DNA from 3 places in the Pseudorhizobium banfieldiae genome. Region 1 is predicted to be linked to each of the others. Evidence: predicted binding sites of a transcription regulator. Region 1 holds the regulator's gene; each other region holds the start of a gene.
What was found. Region 1 encodes LexA, which represses DNA repair genes until DNA is damaged. Its sites were predicted from a motif close to TGTTCNNNNTGTGTTCNG; they were not measured.

Region 1 (3,277 bases):
AAAATCTCGGTATTGACCGCCTCGACCGCCTTCTCAACGCCCTTGCCGCCATAGCGCTTGCCGCCATCGCGCAGTTCCACCGCCTCGTGGGCGCCGGTGGAAGCGCCCGAGGGGACAGCCGCGCGGCCCATGCTGCCATCCTCCAGGTAGACATCGACCTCCACGGTCGGATTGCCGCGGCTGTCGAGGATTTCGCGTGCGATGATATCGGTAATGGCGGTCATGATCTCTCCCTGAGGTAAACCCAATGCCCTGCGGTTATCGACAATGTCTCTTAATCGATGACAGGCGAATTACAATCCGGCTCCCGCTGCGGCGCCTAGGCAGCCTTGGCGACGGCATCGAAGGCCAGAAGCTTTTCCAGGAGCCGTCGCATGTCTTTCAGATGAACCATGTTCGGGCCATCGGAGGGCGCATTGTCCGGGTCCTCGTGCGTCTCGATGAAGAGGCCGGCGACGCCGACCGCCACTGCCGCGCGCGCCAGCGTCTCGACGAATTCGCGCTGGCCACCGGATGAACCGCCCTGCCCGCCGGGCTGCTGCACGGAATGGGTGGCATCGAAGACGACCGGCGACCCCATGGCGGCCATGATCGGCAGCGAGCGCATGTCCGAGACCAGCGTATTGTAGCCGAAGGAGGCGCCACGCTCGCAGAGAAGCACGTTCGGATTGCCGCTTGCGGTGAACTTGGCCTGGACGTTCTTCATGTCCCAGGGCGCCAGGAACTGGCCCTTCTTGACGTTGATGGCGCGACCGGTCTTTGCGGCGGCGATCAGCAGATCGGTCTGGCGGCAAAGGAAGGCCGGTATCTGCAGGATATCGACTATCGGCGCGACGAGCGCGCAATGCTCCTCGGTATGAACGTCGGTGAGCACCGGGAATCCGAACTCCTTCTTCAGGTCCGCGAATATCTCCATGGCCTTGTCCAGGCCGATGCCACGCTTGCCCGACAAAGATGTCCGGTTCGCCTTGTCAAAGGAGGACTTGTAGACGAGGCCGATCCCGAGCTCGGCGCAGAGTTCCTTGAGCCTTCCGGCGATCATGAAGGCGTGGTCACGGCTCTCCATCTGGCAGGGGCCCGCTATCAGTGCGATGCGGCTCGACTGGGAGAACAGCACCCGGCCTTCGCCGTCACCCACGACAACTTCGGGATTGGGCTTCATGTCCATGGCGGCACTCCTTTTCAAGCGGCATCTGCTCCGTCGCGTGGACCCGGCTGCGGCGGACGCGATGTCCATAACAGCAACCACCGCCTCTGTCACGGAGCCAAGGCATAAGCGCGCCGACGCAGCTGGAACTTTAGCCTTGCGGAACACACCCGGAACATATATGGTCTGTTCCGTATTTGTTTCATCGTCAGGGAACCCGGATGCTCACGCGCAAACAGCAGGAACTGCTTCTTTTCATTCACGAGAGGATGAAGGAGTCGGGCGTGCCTCCGTCCTTCGACGAGATGAAGGATGCGCTCGATCTGGCGTCGAAGTCGGGCATTCACCGGCTGATCACGGCGCTCGAGGAGCGTGGCTTCATCCGCCGGCTGCCCAATCGGGCGCGAGCACTCGAGGTCATCAAGCTGCCGGAAGCCTACAGCACCAGCCTGCAGCCGCGCCGCGGCTTCTCGCCGAGCGTCATCGAGGGCAGCCTTGGCAAGCAGAAGCCGGCACCGCCCCCCTCGCCGATCGCCGCAAGCAACGAGAACGCAAGCACGAGCGTGCCGGTCATGGGACGCATCGCGGCGGGCGTGCCGATCTCGGCAATCCAGAACAATACGCATGATATTGCGGTGCCTGTCGAAATGCTTGGCGCCGGCGAGCACTATGCACTGGAGGTCAAGGGCGACTCGATGATTGAGGCGGGGATCCTGGATGGCGATACGGTCATCATCCGCAACGGCCAGACAGCCAGCCCCGGGGACATTGTCGTGGCCCTCGTCGATGAAGAGGAGGCAACGCTGAAGCGGTTCCGCCGCCGCGGCGCCTCGATCGCGCTGGAGGCTGCCAACCCGGCCTATGAGACTCGCATCCTTCCCGCCGATCGGGTGAAGGTTCAGGGAAAGCTCGTCGGCCTCATCCGCCGCTACCACTGATCATTCGAAGCAACGGTTCGGGAAGGGTTTCGTCGAAGCGGTCGGTGCGCCAGTCATAGAAGCGGTGGCTGGTCCACGGACGGCGGGTACCGGCACTGGCCGCGTTGATCCGCCACAGGGACGGGTCGGGACTGCCATTCAAGTAGATTTCGATCGCGCCAGTCTTTCTCAGGCTTGCGCCGTTCAACAGCACGGCACCCGAGCGACATTCGTCGAACCGCGCGCGAGGGGCGACAACCAGCGCCGCCAGATCGCAGGCGCTTCCCGCAAGTCGCGGATCCTCAACCACGGCAATACTGACTCCGCCCTCACGGGCCACCGCCACGCACCACAGCTTGGGCAGGCAATGGAACCGGCCCGCATCAGCTGCGGCGAGAGCGAGCGTTGACGACATCTCCGAACGGATCCGGTCACGCTGCTCGTCCGTCAGCGCGGCTTTCACAGAAGGATGGCCTGCCGCCGCAATGCCGAGGTCACTTGCCGGAGACATGACCGGAGGGACGGGCTCGGGAAGCAGCAGAGCGCGCTGCCACTGGTCGAAGACAAACGCCGGCGAGCGCGTGCGGTTGGTGGCAACGCCATCGTTCCACAGTGCCACCAGCGCGCCGTCGTCGGAGATCAGAATATCAGGTTGGGGCAGTCGGTTCGCCTGCGAGCTCAGCGCGAAGGCGAGCGCCATGATCGGTACGCCGACCAGCCGAAGCCGGGTGCGCAACAGGGCGAGGATCAGGAACCCGATCGAGGCGATCGACAGGAACCAGGGGTGCTGCCGGCCGGTGCCGACGTCTCCACCCCAGCTGGCCACGTGCTTTGCGACCGCGATGACCGCCTCCAGCCCCAGACCCATCAGTTTCAGGAGGGGCGCGTCGAGCCCGAGCGGCATCAGCAACATGCCAAGCAGGCCGGCCGGCATGACCACGAACGAGATGATCGGCATGACGGCGAGGTTGGCCGCCAGGCCATAGCCGGCAAGCCGGTGAAAGTGCTCCATCGAATAGATCGCCGTCGACAATCCGCCGATCAGCGAAGTTGCAAAAATCCCCGCCATCCAGTGCCAGCCGGTCAGCACCGGCGCGAGCCTGCCCCGGGCGAAGATCGATGGTTCCGGATCCTCCCCTGCGCCGCGCCGGCTCCAATAGGCATAACCCGCGACCAGCGCGGCCGTCGCCGCGAATGACATCTGGAAGCTCGG
Region 2 (3,277 bases), 690 kb from region 1:
GACGAGGCGGTGCGGCGTCCAGCCGTCGACGGTGATGAAGGGCCGCACCCTCTTCAGCGACACGCCGAGCCGCTTCAGGTCGTCCAGCCGCAGCCGCGAAAACCGGCGCGCCGAGAGGATTGCCTTCACCGTCTTGGTGCCGAGCCCCGGCACTCGCAGCAGCATTTCCCGGTCGGCACGATTGATATCAACCGGAAACCGGTGGCGATGCCCCAGCGCCCAGGCGAGCTTCGGATCGAGATCCAGATCGAGCATACCGTCTGCGCGCGCCGACGTGATCTCGCCGATATCGAACCCATAGAACCGGTAAAGCCAATCCGCTTGGTAGAGCCGATGCTCGCGCATCAGCGGCGGCTTGATTAGCGGAAGGTTCTTCGATGAATCCGGAATGGGGCTGAAGGCGGAATAGTAGACGCGCTTCAGGCCATAGCTTCCATAGAGCCGCGCGCTCGTTCCGAGGATCGTTGCGTCATTGGCGCCGTCCGCGCCGACGATCATCTGTGTGCTCTGTCCGGCAGGAGCAAAACGGCGCTTTCGCTTCGTCTGCAGCGTCGGCTCGCTCATTTCCTCTATCTTGAGCCGCAGTTCGCCCATAGAGCGACGAATGCCATCCGGCTGCTTTTCCGGCGCATATCGGGTAATGCCGGCATCGGTCGGCAGTTCGATGTTGAGCGACAGCCGGTCTGCGTAGAGCCCCGCCTCCTCGATCAGATGAGGAGAGGCCTCTGGAATGGACTTGAGATGAATATAGCCCCGGAAGTTGTGAGTCGCTCTCAGTTCCCGGGCGATCCGCACCATCTCCTCCATCGTGTGGTCGGAGGAGCGGATGATGCCCGACGAAAGAAAAAGCCCTTCGATATAGTTGCGACGGTAGAACTCCAGCGTCAGCCAGATCACCTCCTCCACCGAGAACCGCGCCCGCTCCACATTGCTGGACGAGCGGTTGATGCAATAGGCGCAGTTATAGATGCAGAAGTTCGTGAGCAGGATCTTCAGGAGCGAGATGCAGCGACCGTCGGGTGCATAGGCATGGCAGATACCCGATCCTTCCGTGGACCCCAATCCGCCGGAAGCCTCCGAGCTGCGCTTGGCGGTACCGCTGGAGGCGCAGGATGCGTCATATTTGGCGGCGTCGGAGAGAATGACCAATCGTTCTTTTAGCGACTTCTTCATTAGTGCGTTCACTATATGTTCTTTTAAGTCGGGTCAAGGGACCGGTCGCAACTCCGCCGGGACCTTGAAACCGGCGCAACCCGCCCCATCTCGAAATTGCTGGAACTTTCGCGATGATCTCTGTTATAGTTCCAGAAATTCTGATGTGTGGATGGTTCCGAAGTTTCACTCCGGAACCTGTTTCTTTTTGTGGCCGCGACGAGCGCGGTTGCATCGTGAAGGGCAAGGAAATGGTCGAAAAGGTACCGATGACGCAGAATGGCTTCACCCAGCTGCAAGAAGAACTGCGCTGGCGCCAGCAGGAAGAGCGTCCCCGCATCATCGAGGCGATCGCAGAGGCACGCGCTCATGGCGATCTCTCGGAGAATGCGGAGTACCATGCGGCCAAGGAAGCTCAGAGCCATAACGAGGGCCGGATTACCGAGCTGGAGGATCTTATCGCGCGGGCCGAAGTAATCGATCTGACGAAGATGTCTGGCTCGAAGATCAAGTTCGGCGCCACCGTCAAGCTCGTTGACGAAGACACCGACGAGGAAAAGACCTACCAGATCGTCGGCGACCAGGAGGCCGACGTGAAGGCGGGGCGGATTTCCGTTTCCTCGCCGATAGCCCGTGCCATGATCGGCAAGGAAGCCGGCGACTCGATCGAGGTCAATGCGCCCGGTGGCTCCAAGGGCTACGAGATCCTCTCCGTCAGCTGGGGCTGACGCCCCCTTGAGCTCGCTGAGAGACATCACCGTGATCGCGCCGCACTTTAAGCGGCGCTTGTCCGGGGTGACGTCGACCGTAGTCCAGCTCGTGCCCGAACAGGTGCGGCTCGGCCGCGGCATTGTCACGCTGGGGCCGGGACTTCCCGACAGCCTGCCGAAGATGCGATGGGCGCAACTGCCGGAGCTCTGGAAACGCCCCGCGGGCGGGCGCAGTCGCATCTGGCACGCCCGGCGCAACAGTGAAATGCTGCCCGGCATCCTCATGCGATCCGTCCTGCGCATGCCGCTGAAGCTCCTCTTCACCTCCGCGGCACAACGCAATCACTCCCGCTATACGAAATGGCTCATCCGCCAGATGGATGCGGTGGTCGCGACCAGCGCCCGCTCCGGCTCCTTCCTGGAAGTTCCCCATACCGTCATCCGGCACGGCATCGACCTTGAGGTTTTCCATCCTCCTCAGGATCTGGACGATACGATCGGCGCGACCGGCTTGCCGGGCCGCTTCCTCGTTGGTTGCTTCGGACGTGTTCGCCACCAGAAGGGGACTGATCTCTTCGTCCGCGCGATGATCGAACTCCTGCCGCAGCACCCCGACTGGACAGCCGTCGTCTGCGGGCGGGTTACGGCCGAGCACCAGGTGTTCGGGGACGAGTTGAAGCGCGCTGTCGCCGAAGCCGGCCTGTCGGACCGCATCCGTTTCCTGGGCGAAGTCGACGACATCAAGCCATGGTATCGCCGCCTGACGCTCTATGTCGCCCCCTCCCGCAACGAAGGCTTCGGGCTCACTCCGCTGGAAGCCATGGCTTCGCAGACCGCCGTCGTGGCGAGCGATGCCGGAGCCTATGCAGAGCAGATCGTCGCCGGCGAGACGGGAGCGATTGTGCCTGCCGGAAACTACGACGCGTTGCGCGATGCGATCGAACCTTATCTGGCCGACCCAGCCCTCGCGGAAGAGCATGGGCGCAAGGGACTGGAGCATGTTCGCGCAAGTTTTGCACTTCGTGGAGAAGCCGAGGCGCTTGAGAGGGTTTACAGCGCAATGATCAATCTCTAACCGACTGGTTACCTAATCCGTCCCTCAGTCTCCCGTCGGCATCCTATGGCCTCTTCCAATCCCGATGATCCTGTCAACGTCATCTGCATGAAGTGGGGGACCCTTTATGGTCCCGACTACGTGAACAATCTCTTCAACGGCGTCACTAGGCACCTTCGGCGCCCACACCGCTTCGTCTGCTTCACCGACGATGCAAGCGGACTGAACCCCGAGATCGATGTACAGCCCCTGCCGCTTCTACAGATGCGTCAGGGCGAAACGGACCTTCGCTGGCGGAAGCTCTCCATCTTGGCCGCCGATCTGGCCGGACTTGCAGGTCCCACGCTTTTCCTCGACCTGG
Region 3 (3,277 bases), 270 kb from region 1:
GAGGTCGCGACCAACATCCGGCAGGGCGACATTATCGGATTTGCTTCGGGGCAGGGCGTTCTGGTCGGCTCCCGGCTTGCTGCATCGCTAGGGATCACTGCAGGCGATGACATCACCCTCATCTCACCCGAAGGCGACGTGACGCCGATGGGGGTCAATCCAAGGGTCAAATCCTACCCGGTATCAGGCGTCTTCGAAATCGGCATGTCTGAATACGACGCGACGATGATCTTCATGCCGCTGGAGGAGGCGCAGCTTTATTTCAACGCCGATGGATTGGTGCAGTCGATCGAGCTCTTCGTCAACGATCCCGAAGGTGTCGACGGGTTGCGTCCGCTGGTGGAAGCCGCCGCCGGTCGCCAGATCCACATCACCGACTGGCGTCAGCGGAACCAGACGTTCTTTTCGGCGCTGCAGGTCGAGCGGAACGTCATGTTCATGATCCTCACGCTGATCGTGCTGGTGGCAGCGCTCAACATCATCTCCGGGCTCATCATGCTGGTGAAGGACAAGGGAAGCGACATCGCCATCCTGCGCACCATGGGCGCAAGTTCCGGCGCGGTGATGCGGATCTTCTTCATGACAGGGGCGGCGATCGGAACCGTCGGAACGCTCGCCGGCGTCGTTCTCGGCGTCATCGTCTGCCTCAACATTGAATCGATCCGGCAGTTCTTCTCCTGGCTGTCGGGCACGGTGCTCTTCGATCCCGAGCTCTACTTCCTCAGCCAGCTTCCGGCTGAGATGAGCTTCAGCGAGACTTTGTCGGTGGTGCTGATGGCACTGACGCTCTCTTTCATTGCCACCATATTCCCCGCCTGGCGGGCCTCGCGGCTCGATCCGGTGCAGGCCCTCCGATACGAATAGGACTTTATCCGTCATGGCAGGCAAGACAGTCCTGAAGCTCTCCGGTGTCGAAAGACATTACGGCCAGGGCGAGACCACGCTCTCCATCCTGAAGGGTGCGGACTTTGAGCTGCACAGTGGCGAGATCGTCGCTCTCGTGGCGCCGTCAGGAACGGGAAAATCCACGCTTCTGCATCTGGCGGGACTGCTGGAGCATCCGGATGCCGGTGAGGTTTTCGTCGGCGGGCATGCCTGCAATGGATTGCCGGATGATGATCGCACCGCCATCCGCCGCAGCGAGATCGGCTTCGTGTACCAGTTCCACCACCTGCTCCCAGAGTTCACGGCGCTCGAGAACATCATGATGCCGCAGCTGATTGCGGGGCTTCCCGAGCGGGAGGCCAAGGAGCGGGCAAGCCAGCTTCTCGACTACATGCGCATCGGACATCGTGGCGAACACCGCCCGGCCGAATTGTCCGGCGGCGAACAGCAGCGCGTGGCGATCGCCCGTGCCGTCGCCAATGCCCCTCGCGTCCTGCTGGCCGACGAACCGACCGGCAACCTCGATCCCGAAACGGCCTCATACGTCTTCGATGCGCTGGAAGCGCTTGTGAAGCAGTCGGGGCTTGCGGCCCTGATCGCAACCCACAACCATGATCTCGCCGCCCGGATGGATCGTCGGGTAACGATCGACGGCGGCAAGGTCGTCGGCTTCTAACTCCTCTCTTAACCCTCTGTTTACCGAGGCTGCCGGCGACGGTGGCCATTCTGTTCTTGTTTCGTTTTTCTCTTGACGAGGAGTACAAAAACAGAACAAAATAACAACATAGAGGAACAAGGGAGACGACCATGACTGATCTTATTCGGGACATTGCCGCATTCGCTTCCATAGCAACCTTCGTCGCGAGCATTTCCATGCTCATGCTGGCCATGTAAGCGAGCCGCAGGAATATCCGTTGACGACGTAAGTCCGAGCTGGACTTGGAACGCTCCGCGCCGGAAAATCACCTGATTCATGAGGTGAGAGACAGCGATGGCCGAGCAGATGGAAACCACTGGTGCAACGAACGGGGAGCCTTCGCCTCGGTTCGTTCATCTGCGGGTTCATTCCGCCTATTCGCTGCTCGAAGGCGCATTGCCGCTCAAGAAGATCCTTGCGAAGGCTGTGGCCGATGGTCAGCCGGCGATAGCCGTCACGGACACCAATAATCTCTTCGTCGCGCTGGAATTCGCGCAGAAGGCCATCGGTGAGGGCCTTCAGCCAATCATCGGGTGCCAGGTCTCCATCGACATGGAGGATCAGGCCGAGGATCGTCGTGGCAACCAGATGACGAAGCTGCCGGCGATCGTGCTTCTGGCGTCTACGGCTGACGGCTACGAGCGGCTGGTGGACCTCGTCAGTCGCGCCTATCTCGGGGGCGAAGGCCATGCCAGCACGCATATCCGCCGCTCCTGGCTCGACGACACGGGGACCGAGGGACTGATTGCCTTGACCGGGGCGTCCGGCGGTCCGATCGACGTCACGCTGCGCGAAGGCAATTCCAGTCAGGCGAGATCGCGGCTCCTCAGCCTCAGGGAGGCGTTCGGTGACCGGCTCTATGTGGAACTGCAGCGCCACGGCGCCTATGACCGTCGCCACGAGCACAAGATCGTCAGCCTTGCCTACGAGTTCGATCTGCCGTTGGTCGCCACCAACGAAGCCTTTTTCCCGTCGCGCGACGATTATGACGCCCACGACGCTCTGATGGCGGTGGCCCACAATGCGATCGTGTCCGACGACAGCCGCTTCCGGCTGACCCCGGACCACTATCTGAAGAGCCGTGCCGAGATGGCGGCACTCTTCGCCGATCTGCCGGAAGCGCTGGACAACACGGTGGAGATCGCCCGGCGCTGTTCATTCATCCTCGATACCCGCAAGCCGATCCTGCCACGCTTCACGGGTGCGACGGCTGATCCGGAGGAAGCCGAACGGGCCGAGGCAGAGGAACTGCGACGGCAATCGGTGGAGGGCCTCGAACGGCGAATGGCGGCGCTCGGCCTCAGCCCCGGCTATACGGAGCAGGACTACCGTAAGCGCCTGGACTTCGAACTGAGCGTCATCGAGAGGATGAAGTTCCCAGGCTACTTCCTGATCGTCTCAGACTTCATCAAATGGGCGAAGCAGAACAACATTCCCGTTGGTCCGGGCCGTGGATCAGGCGCCGGTTCGCTTGTCGCCTATGCGCTGACGATCACGGACGTCGATCCGCTGCGCTTCTCGCTGCTGTTCGAGCGCTTCCTCAACCCGGAACGCGTCTCGATGCCCGACTTCGACATCGACTTCTGCCAGGACCGGCGCGAAGAGGTGATCCGCTACGTCCAGCAGAAATACGGCCGTGAGCAGGTGGCCCAGATCATTACATTCGGATCGCTGCAGGCCCGCGCGGCGCTGCGC

Region 2: a site for LexA is predicted at 1,179-1,196, ahead of NT26_RS10965 (putative DNA modification/repair radical SAM protein). Genes of this name have one in related genera too.
Region 3: a site for LexA is predicted at 1,653-1,670, ahead of dnaE (DNA polymerase III subunit alpha). Genes of this name have one in related genera too.

The regions. Positions count from the first base shown of each region.
Region 1 covers NZ_FO082820.1:1,555,547-1,558,823, reverse strand. The annotation lists gene eno (phosphopyruvate hydratase) at 1-224, opposite strand, end outside; gene kdsA (3-deoxy-8-phosphooctulonate synthase) at 320-1,162, opposite strand; gene lexA (transcriptional repressor LexA) at 1,369-2,085, shown strand; gene NT26_RS07720 (ComEC/Rec2 family competence protein) at 2,066-3,277, opposite strand, start outside.
Region 2 covers NZ_FO082820.1:2,244,920-2,248,196, forward strand. The annotation lists gene NT26_RS10965 (putative DNA modification/repair radical SAM protein) at 1-1,173, opposite strand, end outside; gene greA (transcription elongation factor GreA) at 1,404-1,880, shown strand; gene NT26_RS10975 (glycosyltransferase family 4 protein) at 1,897-2,937, shown strand; gene NT26_RS10980 (hypothetical protein) at 3,025-3,277, shown strand, end outside.
Region 3 covers NZ_FO082820.1:1,281,245-1,284,521, forward strand. The annotation lists gene NT26_RS06180 (lipoprotein-releasing ABC transporter permease subunit) at 1-864, shown strand, start outside; gene NT26_RS06185 (ABC transporter ATP-binding protein) at 878-1,561, shown strand; gene dnaE (DNA polymerase III subunit alpha) at 1,877-3,277, shown strand, end outside.